DNA from 3 places in the Pantoea sp. B65 genome. Region 3 is predicted to be linked to each of the others. Evidence: predicted binding sites of a transcription regulator. Region 3 holds the regulator's gene; each other region holds the start of a gene.

The links. The regulator ArgR, encoded in region 3, controls arginine synthesis, uptake and breakdown. The targets are predictions, from matches to a motif close to ANTGAATAAAAATACANT.
Positions count from the first base shown of each region.
Region 1: a site for ArgR is predicted at 3,883-3,900, ahead of argC (N-acetyl-gamma-glutamyl-phosphate reductase). Genes of this name have one in related genera too.
Region 2: a site for ArgR is predicted at 2,331-2,348, ahead of argA (amino-acid N-acetyltransferase). Genes of this name have one in related genera too.

Region 1 is NZ_JAHXPU010000044.1:7,641-17,790, reverse strand. Features, by position in the region: gene ppc (phosphoenolpyruvate carboxylase) at 1-2,439, opposite strand, end outside; gene argE (acetylornithine deacetylase) at 2,678-3,835, opposite strand; gene argC (N-acetyl-gamma-glutamyl-phosphate reductase) at 4,021-5,025, shown strand; gene argB (acetylglutamate kinase) at 5,046-5,822, shown strand; gene JWF83_RS22660 (argininosuccinate synthase) at 5,852-7,066, shown strand; gene argH (argininosuccinate lyase) at 7,176-8,546, shown strand; gene JWF83_RS22650 (glutathione peroxidase) at 8,611-9,345, opposite strand; gene oxyR (DNA-binding transcriptional regulator OxyR) at 9,482-10,150, shown strand, end outside.
Region 2 is NZ_JAHXPU010000044.1:260,551-270,700, forward strand. Features, by position in the region: gene mltA (murein transglycosylase A) at 1-229, opposite strand, end outside; tRNA gene JWF83_RS23780 (tRNA-Met) at 437-513, shown strand; tRNA gene JWF83_RS23785 (tRNA-Met) at 561-637, shown strand; tRNA gene JWF83_RS23790 (tRNA-Met) at 700-776, shown strand; gene amiC (N-acetylmuramoyl-L-alanine amidase AmiC) at 898-2,148, opposite strand; gene argA (amino-acid N-acetyltransferase) at 2,363-3,709, shown strand; gene JWF83_RS23805 (hypothetical protein) at 4,018-4,233, opposite strand; gene recD (exodeoxyribonuclease V subunit alpha) at 4,242-6,077, opposite strand; gene recB (exodeoxyribonuclease V subunit beta) at 6,071-9,616, opposite strand; gene ptrA (pitrilysin) at 9,613-10,150, opposite strand, start outside.
Region 3 is NZ_JAHXPU010000011.1:320,813-330,962, forward strand. Features, by position in the region: gene zapG (Z-ring associated protein ZapG) at 1-205, shown strand, start outside; gene degQ (serine endoprotease DegQ) at 336-1,703, shown strand; gene degS (outer membrane-stress sensor serine endopeptidase DegS) at 1,798-2,859, shown strand; gene mdh (malate dehydrogenase) at 2,903-3,838, opposite strand; gene argR (transcriptional regulator ArgR) at 4,287-4,757, shown strand; gene yhcN (peroxide/acid stress response protein YhcN) at 5,194-5,457, shown strand; gene yhcN (peroxide/acid stress response protein YhcN) at 5,561-5,830, shown strand; gene yhcN (peroxide/acid stress response protein YhcN) at 5,934-6,197, shown strand; gene JWF83_RS02420 (hypothetical protein) at 6,278-6,547, opposite strand; gene JWF83_RS02425 (NAD-dependent succinate-semialdehyde dehydrogenase) at 6,597-8,051, opposite strand; gene aaeB (p-hydroxybenzoic acid efflux pump subunit AaeB) at 8,188-10,150, opposite strand, start outside.

The sequences.
Region 1 (10,150 bases), on a different contig from region 3:
GGCAATGGTCAGTACCGCTTTAATGTCGGAATCCAGCTGATCGCGCAGCTGTTTGCCCAGCGGCCACAGTGATTTATCCACCAGGCGCTGATCATAATATTCCGCCAGCCACAGGTCGGCTTTCGAGAACACCATTTCCAGCATGCCAAGACGAGTGGAAAAGAATGGCCAGTCACGGCACATGGTTTCCAGCTGATCCTGATGACCTTCCTCCATCGCTTTCTGCAACGCGGCGCCGGCACCCAGCCAGGCGGGCAGCATCAGACGGTTCTGCGTCCAGGCGAAAATCCATGGAATGGCGCGCAGTGACTCGACGCCGCCGGTTGGGCGGCGTTTTGCCGGGCGTGAACCGAGCGGCAGTTTACCCAGCTCCTGCTCCGGGGTCGCGGAACGGAAATAGGGCACAAAGTCCGCATTTTCGCGCACGTAACCACGGTACATGTCGCAGGAGACCTGCGACAGCTGGTCCATAATGTTGCGCCACTCTTTCTTCGGCTCCGGTGGTGGTAGCAGGTTTGCTTCCAGGATCGCCGCGGTATACAGCGAAAGACTGGAGATGGTGATTTCCGGCAATCCATATTTAAAGCGGATCATCTCACCCTGTTCGGTGACGCGCAGGCCGCCTTTCAGGCTGCCTGGGGGTTGTGACAGCAGTGCCGCCTGCGCAGGCGCGCCGCCACGGCCGATAGTGCCGCCACGTCCATGGAACAGCGTCAGGGCGATGCCCGCTTTCTCACAGGTTTTGATCAGTGCATCCTGCGCCTGATACTGTGCCCATGAGGCGGCCATCACACCGGCGTCTTTCGCCGAGTCAGAATAGCCAATCATCACCATCTGTTTGCCCTGAATAAAGCCGCGATACCAGTCAATACTTAACAACTGGCTCATCACGTCGTTAGCGTTGTTCAGGTCATCAAGGGTTTCAAACAGCGGCGCTACCGGTAACGCGAACGGAATACCGGCTTCTTTTAACAGCAGATGTACCGCCAGCACGTCAGACGGGGTTTTCGCCATGGAAATAACATAAGCGGCGATTGAGCCTTTTGGCGCCTGTGCGGCGACGCGGCAGGTTTCCAGCACTTCATGGGTGTTGGCGCTGGGTTCCCACTGACGTGGCAACAGCGGACGCTTGGAGTTCAGTTCGCGGATCAGGAAGGCCTGTTTATCGGCTTCTGACCAGCTTTCGTAATCGCCGAGACCGAGATAGCGTGTGACTTCGGCAATCGCTTCGGTATGACGGGTGCTCTCCTGGCGGATATCGATACGCACCAGCGGCACGCCGAAGCATTTTACGCGGCGCATGGTATCCAACAGCTGGCCGTTGGCGATAATGCCCATGCCGCACGCCTGCAGTGACTGATAACAGGTATACAGCGGATCCCACAGCTGGTCGTTGGAAACCAGCAGGTCAGCCGGACGGGTCGGGCGTTCGCCCTTCAGTTTCCCTTCCAGATAAGCCTGGGTATTGGTTAACTGGCTGCGCAGATGCTTCATAATTTCGCGGTACGGTTCCAGCGCTTCCGGATTGCCGCACAGCTCGCGTACTTCCGGGGTACATTCCGACATTGACAGCTCGGAAACCAGTACCGCGATATCGCGCAGGAACAGGTCGGTGGCTTTCCAGCGGCTCAGCTGCAGCACGTGACGGGTAATATCAGAGGTGACATTCGGGTTGCCGTCGCGGTCGCCGCCCATCCATGAGGTAAACTGCACCGGGACAAAGTCGACCGGCAGTTTGTAACCAAAGGCGGCTTCTACTTGCTCATTCAGCTCACGCAGAAAGTCAGGTACCCCTTCCCACAGGCTATTTTCCACCACGGCAAAGCCCCATTTGGCTTCGTCGACCGGCGACGGGCGATACTTACGGATCTCATCGGTATGCCAGGCCTGGGCGACCAGCTGACGCAGGCGGCGCATAATCTGGCTGTGGTCATAGTCCGAGAGGTCATTATGGTCGAGCTGCTTAAGGCAGGTATTGACTTCGACCAGTTTATGAATCAGGGTGCGGCGGGTGATTTCAGTCGGGTGTGCAGTCAGCACCAGTTCCAGTGATAGCGACTCAATGGCTTCACGGACAGCCTCTTCAGTGAGATCGGGCTGCAGTTTCAGGCGATCAAACACCCTGGCCAGCATCTCCGGATTATTGGCGCCTTCGCCTTTTGGCGAGATAGTGTGGTATTGCTCAGCGGTATTGGCCAGGTTCAAAAACTGACTGAAAGCCCTGGCGACCGGCAGTAATTCGTCATTCGACAGGTTTTGCAGCGTATTGAGCAATTCCTTACGATCGGCATCATTTCCCGCACGGGATGACTTGGAGAGTTTGCGGATGGTTTCCACCCGATCAAGGATGTTCTCTCCCAGCGCATCCTTTATAGTATCCCCGAGCAGTTTGCCGAGCATACTGACATTACTTCGCATTGCGGAATATTGTTCGTTCATATGACCCCTGACACCCTTATATTTTCTGTAACTTTATTTCACCCTTACGGGCATAACTTCGTCTTTTATCTAGCCATGTAACTATCCATTCGTCAAATGCCTTAAACATGCGGCATCCTGCCGCTAAATGACGGTAATTTATGAAATTTAATTACATCAAGGTGAGATAAGTTATTCTTATCGCCAAACACGGAATAAATCAGCGGTAAGTGGCTCTATAGCCAGACAAATACCCCGGTTATCTCTGATTGTGGCAAAAGTGTTGCACAACCTGAGCAATCAATTCACGGGTCGGTTTAATAAATGCCATATCAATAAATTCATCGGGCTGGTGGGCCTGATTTATTGAGCCTGGACCCAGTACCAGCGTCGGACAGACCTGCTGAATAAACGGCGCCTCCGTGCAGTAGTTAACTACTTCGGTTGGCGTACCCAACAATTTCTCAACGACCTGTACCAGCTGATGATCGGGCGGGCATTCATAGCCAGGAATCGGCGGATGCAGCTCGCCCACCGTCAGGCGACCCGGCCAGCGCGCGCTTACCGGCGCCAGCGCTTCGTTCAGCAGGCCATCAAGATCGCTCAGCGTCAGCCCTGGTAGCGGGCGGATATCCATATGCAGTTCACAGCAGGCGCAAATGCGGTTAGCCGCGTCGCCACCGTTAATATGACCAAAGTTCATGGTCGGATAGGGAATAGCGAAACCATCGTGATGATAGCGCTCTTTTAGGGTATTGCGCAGCTTCATCAGATGACTAATGGCATCGTGCATCAGTTCAATGGCATTGACCCCGCGGCCCGGATCGCTGGAGTGGCCAGACTGCCCCTGAATACGAATCGCCTGCGACAGATGGCCTTTATGGGCGCGAACCGGTTTCAGCGAGGTCGGTTCACCGATAATCGCACAGTCCGGGCGCAGCGTAGTGGATTGCGCAAAGTAATGCGCGCCCGCCATGGTGGTCTCTTCATCGGCGGTCGCGAGGATATATAGCGGTTTTTCCAGCGTGGAAATATCTGTGTCACGCAGGGTATCAAGAATAAACGCGAAGAAGCCTTTCATATCGGCGGTGCCAAGACCGTACAGCTTGTTATCGTGCTCGGTAAGGGTGAAAGGGTCGCGCGTCCAGCGTCCGTCATCATAAGGTACGGTGTCGCTGTGACCGGCTAACAACAGGCCTCCGGCGCCGAGTCCGCTCTTCGCCAGCATATTAAATTTATGACGTGTGCCGGGTACCGGCTGGACTTCAACACTGAAGCCAAGGTCGCGAAACCAACCGGCGAGTAAATTGATTAAAGTTTCATTACTCTGATCGAGCGCGCTGTCGGTAGCGCTGATTGACGGTATAGCGATCAACTGGCGGTAGAGTTCAATAAAAGGGGGTAATTTTGTCTTCACTGTTGACAGTCCTTGAGTTAGGATAGTATCAATATTCATGCAGTAATAGTGAATAAAAATACATTAACGTCAGGCTTAAGGGAACGGTTAAATGGTTCCTGATTAAAAAAAAGCCTGTCCTCGTGGGTGTGGAGCCTGAAGGCTGCAACCCGGAATTTTGTGACTGTAAAAAGGTATACAGCCTGATGTTGAATACGCTGATTGTAGGCGCCAGCGGATATGCTGGTGTAGAGCTTGCGACCTATCTGAATCGCCATCCGCATATGAACATAACCGCTTTAGCGGTTTCAGCGCAAAGTCCGGATGCAGGAAAATTACTTTCCGACCTTCACCCGCAGCTGAAGGGGGTGATCGATTTGCCACTGCAACCGCTTAGCGATGCGGCTGAGTATGCCGACAAAGTGGATGTGGTATTTCTCGCCACCGCGCATGAGGTGAGCCACGATCTGGCGCCGGAGTTCCTGAAAGCGGGCTGCGTGGTATTCGATCTGTCTGGCGCTTTTCGCGTCAACGACGCAAACTTTTTTACCCAATACTATGGCTTTACACATCAGCACCAGCAATGGCTGGAGAAAGCGGTGTATGGTCTGGCGGAGTGGCAGCACGACAAAATTAAAGAAGCACAGCTGGTTGCCGTACCGGGCTGCTATCCGACCGCGGCTCAGCTGGCGCTGAAGCCATTAATTGAAGCCGATTTGCTGAATAATGCACAGTGGCCGGTAATTAACGCCACCAGCGGCGTCAGCGGCGCCGGTCGTAAGGCCAGCCTGAACACCAGCTTCTGCGAAGTCAGCCTGAAAGCTTACAATATTTTTGCCCACCGCCATCAGCCGGAAATTGCCGCGCACCTTGGCGTCCCGGTGATTTTTACCCCGCACCTGGGTAACTTCCCGCGCGGTATTCTGGAGACCATCACCTGTCGTCTGAAAGCGGGCGTCAGCCGTGAGGATGTGGCGGAAGCCTTCCATAACGCTTATCACGATAAACCGCTGGTGCGTTTGTATGAGAAAGGCGTGCCGGAATTGAAATCGGTGGTGGGTCTGCCATTCTGCGATATCGGTTTTGCCGTGCAGGGCGAGCATTTGATCATCGTTGCGGTCGAAGATAACCTGCTGAAAGGCGCCTCATCGCAGGCGATTCAGTGTTTGAATATTCGTTTCGGTTTCCCGGAAACGCAGTCACTTATTTAACAGGCGAGTTTGAGCACACCATGACTAATCCATTAATTATCAAACTGGGCGGCGTGTTGTTAGATAGCGAAGAAGCGCTGGCACGTCTGTTTGACGCACTGGTGACCTACCGTCAGTCGCATCAGCGTCCGTTGCTGATCGTACACGGCGGCGGCTGCCTGGTTGATGAACTGATGAAAAAACTGGCGCTGCCAGTGGTGAAAAAGAATGGCCTGCGTGTTACCCCGGCCGATCAGATTGATATTATCACTGGCGCACTGGCGGGTACCGCGAACAAAACGCTGCTGGCATGGGCAAAGAAATATGCTATCAATGCTGTCGGTCTGTGCCTCGGCGACGGCAACAGCGTTAATGTGACCCAACTTGATGAAGCGCTGGGCCATGTTGGCAATGCCACGCCGGGCTCACCAGTATTGATTAATTCCCTGCTGGCTGGCGGTTTCCTGCCGGTGATCAGCTCGATTGGCATTACGGCGGAAGGCGAGCTGATGAACGTCAATGCTGACCAGGCTGCTACCGCACTGGCTGCTACGCTGGGCGCCGATCTGATTCTGCTGTCAGACGTCAGCGGGATCCTCGATGGTAAAGGTCAGCGCATTGCCGAGATGACGGCAGCAAAAGCTGAACAGCTGATCGCGCAGGGCATTATTACTGATGGCATGATTGTTAAAGTTAACGCCGCACTGGATGCTGCCCGGACGCTCGGTCGCCCGGTGGATATCGCCAGCTGGCGCAATGCTGAACAACTGCCGAATTTATTTAACGGTGTGTCCATTGGCACCCGGATTTTCGCATAACGAAACGCTTTAAATTCAAGGATTAAAAAATGCAAAACCAAGGCATTAAAAAAATCGTTCTGGCTTACTCCGGTGGTTTGGATACCTCAGCAATTATTCCATGGCTGAAAGAGAATTACGGTGGCTGTGAAGTGGTTGCCTTTGTGGCGGATATTGGCCAGGAACGTGGCGATCTGGAAGGCGTTGAGCAGAAAGCATTGCAGTCTGGCGCCTCTGAGTGCCACGTGGTCGATCTGCGTGAAGAGTTTATCCGTGATTACGTCTATCCGGTACTGCAGACCGGCGCGTTGTACGAAGGTACTTATCTGCTGGGTACCTCCATGGCGCGTCCAATTATCGCTAAAGCGCAGGTTGAGCTGGCGCTGAAAGTGGGCGCTGATGCCCTGTGCCACGGCGCAACCGGTAAAGGTAACGATCAGGTGCGTTTTGAAACCACCTATACCGCGCTGGCACCACAGCTGAAAGTGGTGGCGCCATGGCGTGAGTGGAACCTGCGTTCCCGTGAAGCACTGCTGGACTACCTGAAAGAGCGCAATATCCCGACCACCGCGTCGCTGGAAAAAATCTACAGCCGCGACGAAAACGCCTGGCATATCTCTACCGAAGGCGGCGTGCTGGAAAGCCCATGGAATGCCCCGAACAAAGATTGCTGGGTGTGGACCGTCGATCCGCTGGAAGCCCCGGATCAACCAGAGCAGGTGACGGTTACCGTTGAGAAAGGCCGGGTGGTTGCGGTTAACGGTGAAGCGCTGAGCCCGTACCAGTGCCTGGACAAACTGAATGCTATCGGCGCGAAACACGGCGTCGGGCGTATCGACATCGTAGAAAACCGTCTGGTGGGCATTAAGTCCCGCGGCTGCTATGAAACCCCGGGCGGCACCATTATGGTTACGGCTCTGCGTGCGGTTGAACAGCTGGTGCTGGATCGCGATAGCTTTAAATGGCGTGAGCAGCTGGGCCATGAAATGTCTTACGTCGTGTATGACGGACGCTGGTTCGCACCGCTGCGTAAATCTCTGCAGGCTTCCGCTGAAGCGCTGGCAGAAGAAGTGAACGGTGAAGTGGTGTTGCAGCTGTACAAAGGTCAGGTGACTGCGATTCAGAAAAAATCGCCTAACAGCCTGTACTCTGAAGAGTTCGCTACCTTCGGTGAAGACGAAGTGTACGATCACCGTCATGCGGGCGGCTTTATCCGTCTGTTCTCGCTCTCTGCACGTATTCGCGCATTGAACGAAAAGAAATAAGTTGCCGGTTTACTGACACGGCAAGACGCGCAGGGGCGGCATTAATGCCGCCCCTGCGCCAGCGTCATCAAAACTCACTGAACTCATTTTTATCTAACGGAGCACTAACATGGCACTTTGGGGTGGACGGTTTACTCAGGCGGCAGATCAACGTTTCAAGCTTTTTAACGACTCGCTGCGCTTTGACTATCGTCTGGCAGAACAGGATATCGTCGGTTCCGTCGCCTGGTCCAAAGCGCTGGTAACGGTTAATGTGCTGACCGCAGATGAACAGCAGCAATTAGAGCAGGCATTAACCGTGTTGCTGGAAGAAGTGCGTGCCAATCCGCAACTGATTCTGGCAAGCGACGCAGAAGATATTCACAGCTGGGTGGAAGGGCGTTTGATCGACAAAGTCGGCGCGCTGGGTAAAAAACTCCATACTGGCCGTAGCCGTAACGATCAGGTCGCTACCGATCTGAAACTCTGGTGTAAAGAGCAGGTGACTGAACTGCTTGGCGCCACCCGTCAGCTGCAGCAGGCGCTGGTCGCTACCGCCGAAGCTAACCAGGACGCGGTGATGCCGGGTTACACCCACCTGCAGCGCGCACAGCCAGTGACCTTTGCTCACTGGTGTCTGGCCTATGTGGAGATGCTGGCGCGTGATGAAAGCCGTCTGCAGGATACCCTGAAGCGTCTGGATGTCAGCCCGCTCGGTTGCGGCGCGCTGGCGGGTACTGCTTATGCTATCGATCGTGAGCAGCTGGCTGGCTGGTTAGGCTTTGCCTCCGCCACCCGTAACAGCCTGGATAGCGTATCCGATCGCGACCATGTGCTGGAGCTGCTTTCTGATGCTTCTATCGGTATGGTGCATCTGTCGCGCTTCGCTGAAGACCTGATTTTCTTTAACACTGGTGAATCAGGCTTTGTTGAGCTGTCAGATCGTGTCACCTCCGGCTCTTCACTGATGCCGCAGAAGAAAAACCCGGATGCGCTGGAACTGATTCGTGGTAAATGCGGCCGCGTACAGGGCGCACTGACCGGTATGATGATGACGCTGAAAGGCCTGCCGCTGGCGTATAACAAAGATATGCAGGAAGACAAGGAGGGGCTGTTTGATGCGCTCGATACCTGGTCCGACTGTTTGCATATGGCCGCGCTGGTGCTGGATGGTATTCAGGTGAAGCGTCAGCGTTGTAAGGAGGCGGCGGAGCAGGGTTATGCTAATGCGACTGAGCTGGCGGATTATCTGGTTGCCAAAGGCGTGCCATTCCGTGAAGCGCACCATATTGTTGGCGAAGCGGTAGTTGAAGCCATCCGTCAGGGTGTGGCGCTGGAAGCGCTGTCGCTGTCAGATCTGCAGAAATTCAACAGTGTGATCGGCGATGACGTCTATCCGTGCCTGGCGCTGCAGTCTTGCCTCGATCAGCGTAAAGCCAAAGGCGGCGTCTCCCCGCAACAGGTGGCCCTGGCAATTAGCGAAGCTAAAAAACGTTTGTAAATCGCAGGGCGCTGGCCCGGCTGGAACATCGTACGGGCGGCCTTGTGCCGCCCGGGTTAATTGATCAGGCCGTCACAAAGAACTGTTCCAAATCGTCGCTGCCGCCGATATGGCGACCGCCGATAAATACCTGGGGCACTGTCGCACGGCCAGTTATGGCGCGCAGGCTGACGCTGGTGGCATCCAGTCCCAGCACAATCTCTTCGTACTGAATACCGCGATCCAGCAGCATCTGCCTGGCTTTAGTGCAGAACGGGCAGCCAGGTTTTGTGAACAGCGCGACCGACTCCTGTAACTTAAAGTCGGGTGCCAGGTAGCGCAGCATGGTATCGGCGTCGGAAACTTCAAACGGGTCGCCCGGTTTATTGGGTTCAACAAACATTTTCTCTACCACGCCATTGCGCACCAGCATTGAGTAACGCCATGAGCGCGGGCCAAAGCCGAGATCGGCTTTCTCAACCAGCATTTCCATACCACGGGTAAAGTCGCCGTTACCGTCCGGAATAAAAGTGATGTTATTCGCCTGTTGATCGGCTTTCCAGGCGTTCATAACAAAGGTGTCGTTTACTGAGACACACAGAATGCTGTCAACGCCATGCAGGGCAAACACGCTGGCCAGCTCGTTGTAGCGCGGCAGATGACTGGATGAACAGGTCGGGGTAAATGCCCCTGGCAGAGAAAAGACCAGTACGGTTTTATCTTTAAACAGCTCATCAGTCGTAACGTCAACCCAGCGATCGCTCTGACGCGTATGAAAAGTGACTTGTGGGACCGACTTACCTTCCTGACTTGCAAACATAAAATACCTCATGGTTGAAATAACAAAATCTGGCGCTGGCCGAATGTTGGACATTATTGTCATATCAGCTTGATAGGGATAATCGTTGATTGCTATCCTATCTATCGCCACGGACTATCGTGGTTCGGAGGGTAAAATGAACATTCGTGATCTTGAATATCTGGTGGCGTTAGCCGAGCATCGTCACTTTCGACGTGCTGCTGATTCCTGCCATGTCAGTCAGCCGACGCTGAGCGGACAGATTCGTAAACTGGAAGATGAATTAGGCGTTATGCTGCTGGAACGCACCAGCCGCAAGGTTCTGTTCACGCAGGCGGGTTTGCTGCTGGTGGATCAGGCGCGTACGGTGTTACGTGAAGTGAAAGTGCTGAAAGAGATGGCGAGCCAGCAAGGCGAAGCAATGTCCGGGCCACTGCATATCGGCCTGATCCCGACCGTTGGGCCTTACCTGCTGCCGCAAATTATACCGATGCTGCACCAGACCTTTCCCAAGCTGGAGATGTATCTGCATGAGGCACAAACCCAGCAGCTGCTGGCGCAGCTTGACAGCGGTAAGCTGGATTGCGCGATTCTGGCGCTGGTGAAAGAGAGCGAAGCGTTTATTGAAGTGCCATTGTTCGACGAGCCAATGAAACTGGCGATCTATGCCGATCATCCATGGCACGACCGCGATCGTGTACCCATGTCTGAGCTGGCCGGTGAGAAACTGCTGATGCTGGAAGATGGCCACTGCCTGCGCGATCAGGCGATGGGTTTCTGTTTCCAGGCGGGCGCCGAGGAAGATACCCACTTCCGTGCCACCAGT
Region 2 (10,150 bases), on a different contig from region 3:
GGCGAGTGAACAACCCGGGAGAAGCCACTTTAACGGCGCCGACCTGATCGGCAAAATCCCTGCCATTGACCGGACGACCTTTGGCATTTGGCTGATTCACCAGCTCCAGCGGCTGATCCAGCTTACCATCTATATACTGTTGTCCCCGATCGGTTGGTTTAGATGAGCATCCCGCCAACAGCGCCAGTAACGCGCCTGCCATTACATACTTTGACCAACATCCTTTCATCGCTTTCTCTTATCTCGCCAGTAATCCAACACGAAGCCTAACAAAGGCCCAGGCAGATTTAAATGTATCACTAAAAAAAGGGTCGGAGCTATTGTGCAACAAATCAGCAGTTGGCGGGCAAATTCGACAACAGACGGTATTTAAATCATTTTTCTGCAAAAATGGGTTGCATCAAAACGCGCGGAGAGTATAGTGCGCTTCCACGGACGCGGGATGGAGCAGCCTGGTAGCTCGTCGGGCTCATAACCCGAAGGTCGTCGGTTCAAATCCGGCTCCCGCAACCAATTCGCATAACTGATTGCGAAACAAGAAGTAAATGTTAGAATACGGACGCGGGATGGAGCAGCCTGGTAGCTCGTCGGGCTCATAACCCGAAGGTCGTCGGTTCAAATCCGGCTCCCGCAACCAATTCGCAACAGCGATTGTGATAGTAGCAGTACCTGTCGTGACGGAAGCGACAGCAACACGGACGCGGGGTGGAGCAGCCTGGTAGCTCGTCGGGCTCATAACCCGAAGGTCGTCGGTTCAAATCCGGCCCCCGCAACCAATTTTAAAGCACCTGCAAGGGTGTTTTTTTGTTTCTGGCGTTCGCCAGATTTCCCGCGATGATCCTTTCTGCGTTGATCCCCGACACCGACGGCGTTAGTGCCGCCGTTATTGTTGTCGCTCTATTTGCTGGCGACCGCCGCCCCGGTGGCGAAATAAGCCTTAATCCCGGCCAGAATGGATTCAGCGACCTGGTGCTGAAAAGCGCTGGTACGTAACTTGCGCTCCTCCTCAAGATTACTGATAAACGCGGTTTCCACCAGAATCGACGGAATATCCGGTGCTTTTAACACCGCGAATCCGGCCTGATCGACCGTGCGCTTGTGCAAATGGTTTATCCGCCCCAACCGCGACAATACCTCCTTACCAAACTTCAAGCTGTCATTAATCGTCAGGCTCTGCACCATATCGAACATGGTGTGATCGAGATAGCGATCGCCACTGCGACTCACACCGCCAATCAAATCCGATTCATTCTGCGTTTGTGCCAGAAAACGCGCCGCTGTCGACGTCGCCCCTTTGGTGGAAAGGGCAAACACCGAGGAGCCGCGTGCAGCGCGGCTGGTAAAAGCATCAGCATGAATCGATACAAACAGATCGGCACGCTGCTTACGCGCTTTTGCCACCCGAACTTTTAACGGAATAAACACGTCTTCATTACGCGTCATATAGGCGCGCATATTGGGCTGCTTATCGATCATCGCCTTCAGACGCCGGGCGATCTTCAGCACAATATCTTTCTCCCGCGTCTTATTTTTCCCCACCGCACCGGAATCTTCGCCGCCGTGTCCCGGATCGAGCATAATCACTATTGGCCGATCGCGTCCGGCTTTACCCGGCAGCGGCGCTTCGCGCGGTTGCGATTGTTCCAGCGCCAGATCGCTCTGATTGTAATCTTCCAGCAATGCCAGCAAGGGATCATCCTCCACCGGGGCTTGCGCCGGATAGAGATCCAGCACCAGACGATCTTTGATGCCGGCAATCGGCGGCAGGGTAAAAATGCGCGCGGCGACGTTTTGTTTCAGCTCCAGCACCAGACGCACGGTATGCTGATCAAACTGTCCGACACGGGCGTTTTTAATAAAGGGATCATGGGCCGCTACCAGCGAACCCACCCCTTTCAGCACGTGATTCAGATGGATATTTTCGATATCGATCACCACCCGTTCAGGATCCCTTAAGGCAAACTGTTTATATTGAAGCGGAACGTTCGATTCGAGCGTTAAGCGCGAGTAGGTCGATGAGGGCCAGATACGCACCGCAACCACATGGCTGCTGGCGGCGATACCCGCCGGACTGACGCTAAGCAGCCAAACCGCGCCAGCGCTTTGTAACAATCGGCGTCGACTGAGGAGAGAGTTTGATTCGGTCATGCCGCTCCGGATTACTGTGACAGGTGCAAAAAACAGCCAAAAATAAAAATATGGCAAAAACTTTATCGAATCGATTAGTCGCTGTCACCCGGAAAAAGCGAATAAATGCAGAGAATTAGACTGCAGAATCTGACGTAACTGGTGATAAGTAAGGATAATTGCCTCTTGCATCAGAGGCGATAAAAGAATAAAAATACAAAAATTTCGAATAAACATGCAAAGAGGGTTTGCCGTGAAGGAACGTAGTACCGAACTGGTTCAGGGTTTTCGCCATACCGTTCCCTATATCAACGCGCACCGAGGTAAAACGTTTGTCATCATGCTCGGTGGCGAAGCGATCGAGCATGAAAACTTCTCCAGCATCGTCAATGATATCGGCCTGTTACATAGCCTGGGCATTCGCCTGGTGGTGGTGTACGGCGCGCGTCCACAAATTGACGCCAACCTGGCTGAGCATCAACTCGAGCCGATTTATCATAAGCATACCCGCGTTACCGATGCGCAGTCGTTAGAGCTGGTGAAACAGGCTGCCGGCCGTTTACAGCTGGATATCACCGCCCGTCTGTCGATGAGCCTGAATAATACGCCACTGCAGGGCGCGCATATCAATGTGGTGAGCGGCAACTTTATTATTGCTCAGCCGCTGGGCATTGATGATGGTATCGACTATTGCCATAGCGGACGCATCCGCCGGATTGATGAAGAGGCGATCCATCGTCAACTCGACAGCGGCGCCATCGTGCTGATGGGGCCGGTGGCGGTGTCAGTCACGGGTGAAAGCTTTAACCTCACATCGGAAGAGGTGGCCACCCAGCTGGCAATTAAATTAAAAGCGGAAAAGATGATTGGTTTCTGCTCAGAGCAGGGGGTCACCAATCAGGATGGCAATATTATCTCTGAGCTGTTCCCCAACGATGCCCAGGCACTGATTGAAGCCCAGGAAACCGAAGGCGATTATCTCTCCGGCACGGTACGCTTTCTGCGTGGCGCGGTAAAAGCCTGCCGTAGCGGCGTCCGTCGTTGCCACCTGATCAGTTATCAGGAAGATGGCACGCTGCTGCAGGAGCTCTTCTCCCGCGACGGCATCGGTACGCAAATTGTGATGGAGTCGGCTGAACAGATCCGTCGCGCCACTATCAACGATATCGGCGGTATTCTGGAACTGATCCGTCCGCTGGAGCAACAGGGTATTCTGGTGCGGCGCTCACGCGAGCAGCTGGAAATGGAGATCGACAAGTTCACCATTATCGAGCGCGATAATCTGACTATCGCCTGTGCCGCCCTCTATCCGTTCCCGGAAGAACAGATTGGTGAAATGGCCTGTGTGGCGGTGCACCCTGATTATCGCAGCTCTTCGCGCGGTGAGGCCTTATTACAGCGTGTTGCGCTGCAGGCGCGCCAGATGGGGCTGAAAAAGTTATTTGTGCTGACCACCCGCAGTATTCACTGGTTCCAGGAACGAGGCTTTACGCCGGTGGATATTGAACTGCTGCCGGAAAGTAAAAAACAGATGTATAACTATCAGCGTCGATCGAAAGTGCTGATGGCGGACCTGCGTTAGTCACGACAGTCACCGCCCGGTTATCTCCGCGATGATTAGCGCGGAGATAACTTGTATGCCAGCCGCTATCGCGTTTCTTCCCCGCCGCCGCTGAAAATATTTACATAGCTATCTGATCTTTCGCGAAAAATAAAATCATTTAATCCCGTAATCTTAGCGCATCGGCAGCAGTGCGCTGGTTGTCTGCCGTAACTGGCGTGGCAGGCCATCACCATGCTGAAAGACGGTGCGCGCGGCAAAGGCGATTTTCCTCATCCGGTTCAGCGGATTAGCGGCCAGTCGCCGCTATGGGATTGGGCCGAAGTCGCTCAATGGCTGGAGGGTTGCGGCAGAATCGCGGCAGATTCCGGGCTGGTGGCGAATGCCAGTGAACTGAACAGCCGGAACCTGGCGCTCCGGATCCGCGCTGGCGGCGAGCAGGCCAGCGTCGCCAGCGTCGCCAGCGCCTGTATCTCCCCGAGCACCCGGAAGAGCAACTGCTGGCCGCAGCTTAACCGACGGGCGTTTTCGCCGCCCGCAGCCATATCCCCTGTCACTGCCCGATCAGCCGCTCCTGCAAGCCACTACGCCGCTGCGTACGCATTTTCACCGCTTTACTCCACACGTTATTATCGGCGTATAGCGTCAGGTGGCGGCGCGCACGTGTGATGGCGGTATAAACCAGTTCACGGGTCAGCACCGGCAGAAAATGATTGGGTAACACCAGGGCGGTATGTTCAAACTCCGATCCCTGAGATTTATGCACCGTCATGGCGAAAGCCGTATCGTGCGGCGGTAAACGACTGGGCTGCACCGCTTTGATGCTGCCATCCGGCAGCGAAAAGAACACCTTTAAGTTGTTCTCTTCATCACGCAGCGCAATGCCAACATCACCATTAAACAGCCCCAGAGTGCGGTCATTGCGGGCAATCATCACCGGGCGGCCGGCATACCATTTACCGCTGGCCGCTGGCGGCCGCTGGATCAGTCCTTTCTGTTGCAGCATCAGCTCGATGCGATCGTTTAATCCCACCACGCCAAACGGCCCTTCACGCAGCGCACAGAGTAACTGGTAGCGCGCAAACGCCGCCATCACCTGCTGGGCCGGCGCCTGCTGTGCCACCAGTTGCAGCCAGGGGCGATAACCGGCCACACAGTCGCTTAACAGCTGTTGATACTGTTCCGCGCTGGCAAGCGGGTGGCGTGCAATATCAGTGAATCCGGCGGCAAATACCGCATCGGCGCGTCGCAGATCGCCGGCATTTACCGCCAGCGCCAGCTGACCGATCCCCGACTTCTGGTCAAAACGGTAACTTTTGCGCAGCAGGCAAATACTGTCGCGCACTGCGGAAGCCTGTTCATCATGCCGTCCCGCAACCTGGCAGCCGGTCAGCTGCGTCAGTTGTTGCGCGCGCGCCACGCTATAACCGGCTTCGGCGCAGCGACAGATATCCCCCAATACCGCCCCGGCTTCCACCGACGCCAGCTGATCGCGGTCGCCGAGGAAAATCACCCGTGCCTGCTTTGGCAGTGCGGCAATCAGATTCGCCATCATCGGTAAATCCACCATCGACGCCTCATCCACCACCAGCACATCAAGATGCAGCGGATTGGCCGCGTGATAGCGCATGCGCAGACTGTCAGGCTGCGCCCCCAAGAGACGGTGCAGAGTGGTGGCTTCAGCCGGAAATTTTTGCTGCTCTTCACTGCTCAACCCGAGGTCTGGCAGCACTTTGCCCAGCGATTCGGTCAGACGCGCCGCCGCTTTACCCGTCGGCGCGGCTAGCTGGATGCGCAGCGCGCCAGGGGTCAGACGGATCAGGGCCGCCAGTAATTTTGCCACCGTGGTGGTTTTCCCGGTGCCGGGACCACCGGAGATCACCGAGATCTTGCGGGTGATCGCCACCGCAGCGGCCACCTTCTGCCAGTCTTCCGGCTGCTGACCAAAGAGCTGATCCAGCACCGCACGCAGCACGCTGCTATCAGCAACCTCAGCCACAGGCTCGGTAGCGATAAATTCCGCCACCTTACCCTCCCCCTGCCACATCCGGTTGAGATATAACCGCTGCTGATGCAATACCAGCGGCGTAGCAAGTGAGCCATCGCTTACCGCTGCACTGTTTAATAACAGAGTCTGCCAGTCATCCGGTGCGCCAGCGGCCTGCCAGATTGCCGCCGCCAGTTCCGGGTGACGACCGGCAAACAACGCAGATTCCGTCAGTTGGGCGAGCGGCAGACAGACATGGCCTTCGCCAGCTTCCGCGCTGATCCAGGCGGCCGCCAGCATCAGCGCAGGCTGTGACTCGTCGGCCAGCATATGGGCGAATTGCACATCCAGCGTGCGCATCAGCCGTTTTTCCACCGCCTGGCGCAATAGCCCGATTAACATGCCGCCTCCCCTGTACTGCCGGCAAACAGCTGATCCAGCTCGCTAACAAACTCCAGCGATGGGCGGGTGCGAAACACGCCATTCTCACTGGCGCTGCCATCAACGCCGCGTAGAAAAAGATACAGCACGCCGCCAAAATGGCGCTGATAGTCATAATCCGCCAGCCGGTGACGCAGATAGCGGTGCAGCGCCAGCGTATACAGCTGATACTGCAAATCGTAGCGATGAGCGATCATCGCCTGCTCCATGGCTTCCGGCGTATAGGCCGCACTCTCTTCGCCCAGCCAGTTTGATTTGTAGTCCAGCAGATAGTATTTACCCTGCCAGCAGAATACCAGGTCGATAAACCCTTTCAGCATGCCGCGCACCTGATGAAAACTTAACGCCGGCGCGCGTGCCGATAACCGATCGTACTTTCGCAGCAGTTTATCCAGCCCGGACGCCGTAAGCAGAGCACCGATAGGCAGATAAAACTGTAACTCCACCTGCTTGTGTTGCGGTTGCAACTGACTGAGGCTGACGCCGCTTTCATCCAGCGGCGTATTAAGGATGCGGTTAACCCACTGTTCCAACACCGGCAACCACATCTGGTCGTAACCCTGCTGCTGCAATTGCTGCTGTAACCACTCTGCTGGCAACGGCTGGGTAAAATCAATATTTTCAAACAGGCTGTGCAAAAAGGTTCCCGGCGATGCCCCACGCGGAAAGCTGTGTGGGGTAAGTGCTTGCTCACTTACCTGACCTGCTTCCCCGGCGGCATCCACATCAAAACGCGGCACCAGATCCAGCGCCATCGCCGGACCATGCTGCTGTAAGCCGGAATAGCTGGTTACGCGCCACTCATCCCGCAGCGTACGGGTAATCTGCCGGCTACTAAGCTGCTGCGGTTGCGGCTCTTCTGGTTGCCATGCGCGGTGATCGCTGGTCCCGGCGCAGGTCAGCGCAATTGCTTCACTGCTCAGCTGCTGCAGAAAAGTAAGCAACTGCTCACTATCAGCCTCCTCGCCGCGCTGTAGTAAAAAACCAACGGCGCTTTTATGCAGATCGCTGCCGCCCTCTTTCTTGCGATTACCTTTTACCAGCGGCGCAATACCGATACTGCAGTGCCAGACTGAGCGGGTCAGCGCCACATACAGCAGGCGTAAATCTTCCGCCAGCCGCTCCTGCTCAGCTAACTGCTGGCTCTCGTCATCCCCCTGCAGATCGAGCAATGCCTGAAAGGTGTGACGATCGTGGTAAATGCCCTGTGCGGCCTCGCGGAAATTAGCCACAAACGGCAGCCATACCAGTGCATACTCCAGCCCTTTCGATTTGTGAATGGTGACAATCTGTACCAGATGACGATCGCTTTCGAGCCGCAGCTGCTGGCTGGCCGCCTGACTGTTGGGTTGCGCTATCTGTTGCGCCAGCCAGCGCACCAGCGCAGGTTCACTGTCGAGCTGGGAAGCGGCCTCCTGCAACAGTTCCCCCAGGTGCAGTAAGTCGGTCAGACGACGCTCGCCGCTGGAAGAGAGCAGCAGATTTTCACCGATATGACGTTTCACCATCAGTTCGCGCAGCATCGGCAAGACGCCGCGTTTCAGCCACAGCTGGCGATAGTCAGCAAACTCATCCACCAGCTGGTTCCAGGCGCGCTCATCCTGGCTCAGCGCATCAAGGGTAGGCGCATCAAGGCCAAGAATGCTGGTCGCCAGCGCGCTGCGTAAGGTACGTTCCTGTTCTGGCGCCAGTACCGCCTGGAGCAGCCATAAGAGTTCACGCGCTTCCGGGGTGGTAAACACGCTCTCACGATTGGAAAGGTAGACTGAAGGGATATTGAGGCCATTGAGCGCCTCACGCATCACCGCCGCTTCGCCATAGCTGCGCACCAGGATGGTGATATCCGAAGCCTGCACCGGGCGCATCTCCTCGCCTTTGCCGATCAACGCCGTTCCCTGCTGGCCGGCGGTCAGCCAGTGACAGATCTCCGCCGCGCACTGACGCGCCATAAACTGCTGATACTCACTGACGCCCACCCCGCTACCCGGCTGTAACCAGAAACGCAGCGCCGGTTGTTGCTGCCCATCGATAGTAAAGCGCAGCGCCGCATTAGCAGGCGCAGCCTGCACCGGCAGAAACGGGATCTGCTGAAACAGAAAAGGGTTATCCAGCCGGGTGAATAGCTGATTAACGCTTGCAATCATCGGCGGAGATGAGCGCCAGTTGGTGTCCAGCGTATAGTGCGCGCTCACTTCGGAACGCGCCTTCATATAGGTAAAAATATCGGCGCCGCGAAAGGCATAGATGGCCTGTTTCGGGTCGCCAATCAGTAATAGCGCGCTTTCCGGCTGGCCGACATACAGCGTGCGGAAAATACGGTATTGCTGTGGATCGGTATCCTGAAACTCATCGATTAACGCCACCGGATAACGGTTACGAATGGTACTGGCCAGCAGCGGACCCGCGGGCTGCTGCAGCGCCTCGTCAAAACGGCTGAGCAGATCGTCAAAGCCCAGCTGCGCGCGCAGTCGTTTTTCCTGACGCGTGGCAAAGCGGATCTCTTGCAGGGCGCGGGCAATCACCAGGTCGCGCAGCGACAGCGGTTGCGCAAGAAACTGTTCAATCGCCGCAAACAGTGCGTGCTGCGGCGCCTCACCTTTTTTGGTCTTATCCGTCAGCGTACTCTGCGTAAAACGCTCCAGATCCTTTGGCAGGCTGTAGCTCTCCGTCTGTTCCTGCGCCCACTGGCCGATTTTTTCCAGCCAGTTCGGCAGATGTTTGCTGCTGTAGCTGCGCTTATCAACGCCGGAGTCGGCGATCAGCGCCAGCAGCTCCGGCGCCGCCTGACGCCATTGCGCTTTCAGCCGATCGATACGCGCAATCAGTCTGGCATGACGTTCACTCAGGGTTTCATCCAGCGCCGGGGGATATTTCAGCGTTGGCGACTCACCCTGCAACCAGGGCGACAGCGTCGACAGCAAAGCGTCCGGTCCGCTCCATTCCGCGGCAATCACCCGGGCAATCGCCAGCGGCAGCGGATAGCAGTGGCGGCGCCAGAAATCGGCGGTCGCCTGCCGCCGCAGCGTATGTTCATCCTCGATAAGTTGCTGTTCGAATAGCATGCCGGATTCAAATGCATTGAGATTCAGCATACGCTGGCAAAAACCATGAATGGTGAAGATAGCGGCTTCATCCATTTGCCGTTCCGCCGCCAGCAGCATTGACGCCGCCTGTGGCAGATCGTCGATCTGCAGCAGCAGCTGTTTCAGCACCGGATTGTCAGTCACGCGGCGCACGCAGGCGATGCGCAGCTGATGGATATTGCTACGAATACGTCCGCGCAGCTCGGCGGTGGCGGCTTCGGTAAAGGTCACCACCAGGATCTCTTCTACCGACAGCGGGCGCGGAAAAGCAGCCTGCTGCCCCAGACCCAGCAACAGACGCAGATAGAGCACACCGATGGTAAAGGTTTTACCGGTTCCCGCAGAGGCTTCAATCAACCGTTCGCCAGCCAGTGGCAGAGTTAACGGATCGAGCCGTTGCGGAATCGGATTAGTCATTTTTTCTCACTCTTTACCGGTAAAGATTGCTGCAAACTGGAGACATTTTCCCAGGTTTTAAAGCCCTCAGCTTGCGCATATTCTGCTTTTTCATGCTGCGTCCCGGAAATTTGCGACATTAGCGCCAGACCCTGCTGTTTTATTACCGCATTGTGGAAGAAGTCCGCCAGCCCTTCAGGCGTCAGTTGTTGGACCTGCTCAATGACTTTTTCACGCGTGTCGAAACGGTAGTTTTCCCGGTCAAAATCTTTGGTAAAGCGCCCGGCTTCCTCATCAAGCGTCTGTGGCCGCTGTTTCAGTTCGTTAATCATCGCCAGCTGATACTGGGCAAAATCCTCTTTGCTCATCGCGCGCAGGCGTTTTTCCGCCGTTGGGTAGAATGCCTGATAGCGCTGTAACAAAAAGGCCGGCTGCTTGCTGTTGCTCTGCAACAGGAAACCAATGCCCCACTGACGCCCAACCGGCATCTGGAAAGCAAACACCGCATAGCCAAGCTGCTCTTCGGTTCGTAACTGATTGTAGAACCACGGCTGC
Region 3 (10,150 bases):
GGCGCGCGATTATCGTCAGCTTTATCAGCATATGGCGAAAGGTTCTAACGACCTGTTGCCAAATCTTCCGGGTGATAAGAACCCGTTTGCCTGGCAGTTAACCGAAGCAGAAGCGGATAACGATCAGGTACCGGTTCAGATGCCGCGTGATTACTCCGACGGCGCTTCCGGCTTGTTGCGTGGCGAACGCGCCAGACGCGACTAATCAATTTCCCGGGGCGCGATTGCGCCCCTCTTAGCATGAAAACACCGAACCCTTTTCTGAATCATCTGTCACAGTTTTCAGTCTCCATACTGTTTCCCCCTTCCATTTTTGCAGCGAGAGCGTCGTAACGATGAAGAAAAAATCATTACTGTTTAGCGCATTAGCCTTGAGTATTGGCCTGAATGTCACCGTCGCACCGCAGGCTATGGCGGCGTTACCGGCACAAATCGCAGGACAATCGCTGCCGAGCCTGGCGCCGATGCTGGAGAAAGTGTTGCCGGCGGTGGTCAGCGTGCATGTCGAAGGCACTCAGACGCAAACTCAGGATATTCCCGAGCCACTGAAACGCTTCTTTGGTCAGGAAGGCTCAGGTGAGGGCCAGCCGCAGCCATTTGAAGGTCTTGGCTCCGGGGTGATTATCAACGCGGAAAAAGGCTATGTGCTCACCAACAATCACGTGGTGAACGGAGCCGATAAAATCAGCGTGCAGCTGAGTGACGGCAATGAATATGACGCCAAACTGATTGGTCATGATGAGCAGACCGATATCGCCCTGATCCAGATTAGCGGCGCAAAAAATCTCACCCAGGTGAAAATCGCCGACTCCGATCGGCTGAAAGTAGGTGATTTTGCCGTGGCTATCGGCAACCCTTTCGGTCTCGGACAAACCGCCACCTCCGGGATTATCTCAGCGCTCGGTCGCAGCGGTCTGAATCTCGAAGGGCTGGAAAACTTTATTCAGACCGATGCCGCCATCAACCGGGGTAACTCAGGCGGTGCGCTGGTTAATCTGAATGGCGAGCTGATTGGGATTAACACCGCCATACTGGCGTCAAGCGGCGGCAATATTGGTATCGGCTTTGCTATTCCGTCCAATATGGCGATGAACCTGGCGCAGCAGCTGATTGAATTTGGTGAAGTGAAGCGTGGCCAGTTGGGTATCAAAGGTACCGAAATGACCGCCGAGATGGCCAAAGCCTTTAATGTTGATGCCCAGCGCGGTGCCTTTGTCAGCGAAGTGCTGCCAAAATCCGCCGCTGCCAGCGCCGGGATTAAAGCCGGCGATATTATCGTTTCCGTTGATGATAAGCCGATCGGTAGTTTTGCCGAGCTGCGTGTCAAGATTGGCACCACGGCGCCGGGCAAAGAGGTGAAAATTGGCCTGTTGCGTGATGGTAAGCCGCTCGCGGTTACCGTTAAGCTTGAAAACAGCGCGCAAAGCACCGCCAGCGCTGCGCTACTGTCACCGGCACTGCAAGGCGCGACCCTCAGCGACAGTCAGCTGAAAGATGGCACCAAAGGGGTGAAGGTCGATGCCGTCGCCAAGTCGACACCGGCCGAGCAGGTTGGTTTGCATAAAGATGATGTGATTATCGGTATCAACCGCACCCCGATAGCAAACCTTGCCGAACTGCGTAAGCAACTGGAAGCAAAACCGCCGCTAATCGCTCTGAATGTCGTGCGTGCCGGTGAAAGCATCTATCTGCTGCTGCGTTAACGTTATTGTTATCACGACGCGGACACAACCCCGTGTGTGTCCGCGTAACTCATGTTATTCTGCCTTCCGTTCTTTCCTGGCCTGACTTAACACCATGTTTCCTAAACTTTTGCGTTCGGTGATCCTTGGCCTGATCGTTGCGGGCATATTATTAGCGGCGATGCCAGCGCTGAGGATTAGCAGTAGCCTGATTTACGCGCACGATGATAGTGCCGATGAAACGCCGGTGAGTTATAACCGCGGCGTACGCCGTGCTGTGCCCGCCGTGGTGAACGTCTACAACCGTGGCGCCGGGGGCGGCACACAAAATGGCGGCGTGACCACCCTCGGTTCCGGCGTTATCATGAACGCAAAAGGTTATATTCTGACCAACCGGCATGTCATCAATAACGCCGACCAGATTATCGTCGCCTTGCAGGATGGCCGTTTTTTTGAAGCGATGCTGGTGGGCTCTGACAGCCTGACCGATCTGGCGGTACTGAAAATTACCGCCTCCAACCTGCCGGTGATCACCATCAACCCGAAACGCATGGCGCATGTCGGCGATATTGTAATGGCGATTGGTAATCCCTATAACCTTGGGCAAACCGTGACGCAGGGGATTATCAGCGCCACCGGACGTGTTGGCCTGAGTCCTTCCGGGCGCCAGAACTTCCTGCAAACCGATGCGTCAATCAACCACGGCAACTCTGGCGGCGCGCTAATCAACTCGCTGGGTGAGCTGATGGGCATCAATACCCTTTCCTTCGATAAAAGCAATGATGGCGAAACGCCGGAAGGTATCGGCTTTGCCATTCCTACCGCACTGGCGACCAAAATCATGGATAAGCTGATTCGTGACGGGCGGGTGATCCGTGGCTATATCGGTATCACCGGGCGTGAAGTGCCGCCGCTGCATGGTCAGGGGGCGGGTATTGATCGTATTCAGGGGATTGTGGTTAGCGAAGTGGCGCCTGGCGGCCCGGCAGCGAAGGCCGGTATTGAGATTAACGATGTGATTACCAGCGTGAATGGCAAACCCGCGGTCTCCGCGCAGGAAACCATGGATCAGGTCGCCGAGATCCGTCCAGGTTCAGTGATTCAGGTGCAGGTGATGCGGAACGATCAGAAACTGACGATGCCGGTGACCATACTCGAGTACCCGCAACAGAATTAAACCATAAGGGCGGCATTTATGCCGCCCTTACGACAGCCGCGAATTACTTAACGAACTCTTCGCCCAGTGTAATATCTTTCTTCAGCGTATCCAGCATACTTTCCAGCGACTGCTGTTCGAATGCGCTTAGCGTGCCGACAGGCAAACGTTCCTGAATACCGTTTTTGCCCAGCAACAGTCGTTGCGCGAAGAAACGGGTATGTTCGCCATCCCCTTCAACATATGCACACTCTACTACGTTACTTTCACCCTTCAGTGCGCGTACCAGAGAGAGACCAAAGCGTGCTGCCGCCTGACCCATTGACAGGGTCGCCGAGCCGCCACCCGCTTTCGCTTCCACCACTTCCGTACCCGCGTTTTGGATACGTTTGGTCATCTCCGCCGCTTCCTGCTCGCTAAAGCTCACACCGGGGATCTGAGACAGCAATGGCAGAATGGTCACACCCGAGTGTCCGCCCACTACCGGTACATCCAGATCTTCCGGCTGTTTGCCTTTCAGCTCAGCCACGAAGGTGTTAGCACGCATGATATCCAGCGTTGTGACACCGAAAAGTTTATTCTTGTCGTAAACACCGGCTTTTTTCAGCACTTCGGCGGCAATCGCCACGGTGGTGTTCACCGGATTGGTAATTACCCCAATCAGTGCTTGCGGGCTGGTGCTGGCCACTTGTTGAATCAGGTTACGTACGATGCCGGCGTTAACATTAAACAGGTCGGAGCGATCCATACCCGGTTTACGTGCCACGCCTGCCGAAATAAGCACCACATCCGCACCCTGCAGGGCTGGCGTGGCATCTTCACCGCAGAAACCTTTTATTTTAACTGCTGTAGGGATATGACTTAAATCAACTGCAACACCTGGTGTTACAGGAGCGATGTCGTACAGAGAGAGTTCTGAACCTGCCGGAAGCTGGGTTTTGAGCAGAAGCGCGAGAGCCTGACCAATACCGCCGGCTGCGCCGAGGACTGCAACTTTCATCCTAAACTCCTTATTATAGTGATCAGAAAAGTGCCGGGAATCCATTTGTCTACAAGGATAGCCAACCTGAGAGGTAATGACGAGAATGTTGTCATTACTTTGCGTACTGTCGCACTCAACCGGGTAAAAAATAGTTAATCCGATCGGATTACGTACAGGTTTGACGCCAGCTCATAGCAAAATACCGACACATTATTCTGCGATTACAATACACCGATGCTCGCGATCAAAACAAGAACAATCTGATAACAATCCGTTTACTTTACCTGTATGGCGAGTGTTTTCAGCTGATTTTTCATCACCCGGAAAGTTTGTTAGAATGCGCTCCCGCCATGAAATAGCCGCCCGGCCCTGCAAAGTCTATTTGCATAACCATTCATTTAAATGCATAATAATGTACCACCCGCAGTCGGGTATCCTGTTATTCCCTCTTTTATATCGGTAGCCTATGCGTAACCCATCAAAACAAGAAGATCTGATTAAGGCGTTTAAAGCCTTACTGAAAGAAGAAAAATTCAGCTCTCAGGGTGAAATTGTTCTGGCGCTTCAGGATGAAGGTTTCGACAATATTAATCAGTCCAAAGTCTCACGCATGCTGACTAAGTTTGGCGCCGTACGTACGCGCAATGCCAAAATGGAGATGGTTTACTGCCTGCCGGCCGAGCTGGGCGTGCCGACCACCACCAGCCCGCTGAAAAATCTGGTGCTGGATATCGACTACAACGATGCGCTGGTAGTGATCCATACCAGCCCGGGCGCCGCACAGTTAATCGCCCGCCTGCTGGACTCGCTGGGTAAAGCCGAAGGCATTCTCGGCACCATCGCTGGCGACGACACCATCTTTATTACGCCAGCCCGTGCCTTTACGGTAAAACAGTTGTATGACGCGATTCTGATGTTATTCGAACAAGAACTATAAATAGCGGGCGTGAAACCGCCGCGTAACCTGCCTCTTACCTGGTTGTAGCATTACCTTTACTTAGAGCCGACTCTGTCGGCTTTTTTGTTATTAGTGACCCGCAAATGGCGCAAAGCCGCATAAATCACTGGGTTAGCAAGCCATTCCCCCTCTTTTCCCCTGCCGCCACTGCTGACATAGCGTGATCGACTGCAAAGTTACGCACGAATAGCTAAAGTGACTTATGTTGCTGTTTTTACATGATATTAACATGACGGATTCAATCTATAAGCTTTTGTTATAACCAGGAGTTATTAAAAACCGCTTTCCCCGCAAAGTATCCCAACAAAATATTATTAGCAGAGTATTAATTTCCACAGTGATTAGATCTATACTTCTTTTCGTGATGTGAATCACACTAAACAAAAAGATAAAAATAGACGACGAGGAAATAAACATGAACGTTAAAACTACTATCGCAACCCTTAGCATTCTCTCTGCTCTGTCATTTGGCGCTTTTGCAGCTGAATCCATCACCGCAGAACAGGCACAGAATATGCAGCCTGCCGGCATGATCAGCGTGAGCGGCATCGCGGGTGCACCGACAGATATGAATGAAGCGCTGGTGCAGAAAGCTGATCAACAGGGTGCAAAAGCCTATCGCGTGGTTGAGGCTTACGAAAACGGCAACTGGCACGCCACTGCTGAATTGTACAAATAAGTTATCGAAGATTTGCTATTAACGACGACGGCAACCCCAAGCATAAAAATGGCTTTTCATCCCTTTCGGTTGCCCTGAACAACAAATTTCTGGAGTAAATATTATGAAAACGACTATCGCTATCGCTGCTTTAGGTCTGGCTTCTGTGCTTTCTTTCGGCGCCAGCGCTGCAAACCTGGTTACCGATCAACAGGTTGCCAGTGAAAATCTGCATTCTATCGGTACCATCTCCGTCAGCGGTCTGGATAGCTCGCCAATGACCATTCGTGAAGCGCTGTCCCAGAAAGCTAACGAACAGGGCGCCAGCTCATACCGTGTGATCGAGGCTTACAGCAACGGCAACTATCACGCGACCGCTGAAATCTATAAATAATTCACCGTTACGGGCGTAAAACAGTCACGCCCGTCCGTGACATCGACGACCTGGTCATGATGTTGAACCCGCAGGTTGTTGAGCACAATGAGGAGAGGAACCTATGAAAATTAAAACAACCATCGCAACATTGAGCCTGCTTTCCCTGATGACCTTCGGCGCTGCTGCTGCCGATCTGATCAGCGCTGAACAGGCAGGCAATCTGCAGTCTGCGGGGACAATTACCGTGAGTGGTGTAGCCGGTGCGCCGACGGATATCCGTCAGGCACTGTCACAAAAAGCGGATGCACAAGGCGCCAGCGCATATCGCGTGATTGAAGCACGCACCGGCGATAGCTGGCACGCCACCGCCGAGCTCTATAAGTAATTCCTCGTCGATCTGCTGATCTGACGAACCCTTTGGCCCCGCTCGCCGGGGCCCTTTTTGCCACTGCTTGCCGAATAACCCTACCGAATGTTGAAGCGGAGCTGCCCCTCAAGCTCCTCTTCAGCCTCGTCAAATAACAGGATCAGCGCACCATAGCGCCGCTTCTGCCCCGATCCCAGATTAATAAATTCGATTTCAACCGGTAACGGCAATAAAGACAGCGTGACTACCTCCCACAGCGTATCCAGATCGGTGATCAGGCGATCGGCCAGCGCAAAACGCTCACTGAATTGACGATAAAAATGGGCCTGATCGACGATCTCGTTAAAATCAAAGCTCTCTTTTTTCATGTCGGCAGCTCCGCAAAACAGTACCGGGCGGTTGTCACCGCCCGGATGATTACAGCCCACCAAGGTGCAGGGCTTTGACCTCCAGGAACTCTTCTAATCCCAGCACCGAGCCTTCTCGTCCCAGGCCTGACTCTTTTACACCGCCAAAAGGCGCCAGCTCTGTCGATACCGCACACTCATTGATACCCACCATGCCGCTCTCCAGCGCAGCCGATACGCGGAACACTCGCTGTAAATTCTGCGTATAGAAATAGGCAGCCAGCCCAAACTCGGTATCGTTGGCGCGGCGGATTACCTCCGCTTCATCATCAAAACGGAAACAGGCGGCCACCGGACCAAAGGTCTCTTCTCTCGCCAGCTTCATCCCTTCGTGCGCCTCAGCAATCACCGTTGGCTGCCAGAAATTGCCGCCCAGTTGATGACGCCCACCACCGGCGACAATGCGTCCCCCCTGCGCCACCGCATCCCTGACGTGCTCTTCCACTTTTTCCAGCGCCGCCGGCTCAATCAGCGGTCCGACAACCACCCCTTCATCCGCGCCGTTGCCCACTTTCAGCTGATTCACTTCATCCGCCAGCTGGTTAACAAAACGGTCGTAAACGCTATTGTGGATATAGAAGCGATTAACGCTAACGCAAACCTGTCCGGCGTTGCGGAATTTATTGGCAATCGCCCCTTTTACGGCGGCATCTATATCAGCATCGTCAAATACGATATAGGGCGCATTGCCTCCCAGTTCCATCGACACCTTTTTCATGGTCTCCGCGGCATTGCGCATCAATAGTTTGCCGACCTGCGTCGAGCCGGTGAAAGAGATTTTACGTACCGCTTTACTGGCCATAATCGCATCGCTAATAGCGTGGGTATCACCCGCGACGGCATTCAGTACGCCATCCGGCACTCCGGCCTTTTTCGCCAGCGCCAGCAAAGCAAAAGCGGAGAGTGGCGTATTATTGGCCGGTTTAATAATACCGGTACAGCCGACGGCCAGCGCCGGACCCAGTTTGCGCGTCAGCATCGCCATCGGGAAGTTCCACGGCGTGATCGCCGCCACCACCCCAATCGGTTCGCGCGTGGCATAAATACGCGAACCCGGTTTCGCCGGCGGAATAATCTCGCCGTTAACGCGCTTCGCCTGCTCGGCAAACCACTGAATAAAGCTGGCCGCATATTCCACTTCACCTTCGGCCTCTTTAATCGGTTTGCCCTGCTCGGCAGTCATGAGCTGGCCGAGCCAGCTTTTATTGTCAATGATTAGCTGATACCAGCGATAAAGGATTTCGGCGCGCTGTTTCGCGGTCTTTGCCCGCCAGCCCGGGAAGGCTCGCCAGGCGGCGGCGATCGCCTGCTCCGTTTCGGCTTTTCCCGCCCTGGCGACGTTCGCAATGGTTTCACCGGTGGCGGGATTGAGTACCGCGAAAGTGTCGCTAAGCGTGTGCCATTTCCCTTCGGCCAGCCAGCCGGTCTGGAAAAGGTCATTATCTTGCAGGATTGTATAAGACATAATTTTCTCCTGATTAATTGGCCATCCTGTTTAGCTCAGTATAGTTGGCAAAACTCAGGGGTTTGATGACGGAGTGGTTACAGGAGAGAAGAAATGCCGGACAGGGAATGCCGGTGCCGCTGGCACCGACATGGTTTCAGACTAAAATCAGGGTGTTCTGGTACTTTTTCAGGACATCCGCCAGCCGTTTTACCGGCTCGGTAACGCTAACCGGCGCCTTATAGACCAGCAGCTTCTCCTGATATTGATCGAGCTCGCTCAGCAGACGCTCAAAGTAGTAGCGCCGTTTGTCGTCGCTGCGGGCGGCAATCACCCGATCGGCGGTATAGCGTAACTGCTTATGGAACACGGAGAGATCGGCATTAATCGGAATATCCGCGGTACGTAAGCGCTGATGACCAATAATCAGCGTCAGCGCCAGACGATACTTATCAATATCGGCGGGGAACAAATTCAGCAACATAAACAGCTGCTGATACAGCGCCGGCAGATGGTTCTCATTGCGCCGCGCCTGGTTGGTGGTCATCGCCGACACCGCCGCATACATAAAGCGATTCAGCAGTGTACGGGCGATACGCGCCTTTGAGGTATCACGAATCAGCAGGATCACCATCAGCCCGATAAAACAGCCAATCACCTGACCTAACGCACTGTCGAGAAACACTTTGAACTGAAAAGTCATCGGATTATCCAGCACCAGAATGTTCAGGGTACCGACAAAGGCGCCGAGTGTACCGATTTGGCGGCGCTGGATAAAGATACCGGCGACAAACGCCAGACCACCAATAGCAATCGACAGCAGCACCATACTCTGCTGGGTGGCGGGCATAATCACCAAAAAGTACAGCGCGCCCAGCGGTACCGCCACGCTCATACCGTAGAGAAAGTCTTTCGCCATCATTAACGGATTCGGCATACGCATCGCCAGGGCGGTGATCACCGCCAGCATGACCATACAGCCGCTGCCCGAGGTCCAGCCGGTATACAGCCAGAATAATGAGCCTAACGCCGTCGCCACAAAAGTACGAATCCCGTTAATCAACGCATGGTGGGTTTCAGCAGATTTCGCTTTGATCACCACGTCATCGCCGAGGATCTCCTCCTCGGTTTTGCTAATACGGCTGTTAGTATGAATTCCCTTCAGCAGCAACAGGTAACGGGTGGCGGCCCCGACCCAGCTGGCGACAGTAAGCGGCGTCTGTTTACTGCTGCTGGCAGCAATCACCCGGCGCATCAGCTTCATTCGTTTATGCACGTCGTTGACGCTATGCACGTCTTTTTCAAATAATAATTTATATTGTGGCGGCAGGTAATTCGGACGGCTGTTCTGTATCAGGAAAGTCTCCGCCGCCTGGGTAATCAGCATCAACGACAGCGTTTGCAACGCTTTTAAACGCCGGCTAACCTTCTGCCAGCGGGAGGACTCCATCATCAGGTTGCTGCGCATACCGTTCAGGGCATTGGTGCGTCGCACCAGATTGCTCCAGGATTTATCAACCTCTTCTTTATCGCCATGGGCGATACACAATTGCAGCAGCTTGTAATGATCCACCAGCAGCGCTTCAATTTCGCGGTCGATATCGTTTTTCACCGATCGCGGTGAAAACAGCAGATCGGCAAGCACCGCGCAAACAATACCAATCACAATTTCGCTGCAACGCTCCACCGCAAACTGCGGGGCCAGCAGCAGTGAACCATTAGCATCAACGCTCACCACAATAATCAGCGCGGTATAACCCGCAAGCCCCAGCGCGTAGGAGTTCTCCACTTTAATCAGCGACGACAGCCAGACACAGGCTCCGGCCCATAAACAGCACAGCAGCAGCATCACAACCGGCGCGCGGATGGTGCAGATCATAATCACCAGCGCGGCAAGACAGCCCAGAAAGGTACCGATAATACGCAGCATGCCACGATAACGCAGCGCGCCGGAGAAAGGGTCGCCACCGGCGGCAAAGGCGGTCCCCCCGGCAACAATGCCGGCGGTCATTACCGCCCAGCGCGGCGTTTCCAGATTAAAATGAAAGCCGATAAACAGCGCCATCACCACCGCACAGGTGAGTTTTAACGGGAAGCGCAGCCGTTCAAAGGTTAAGCCT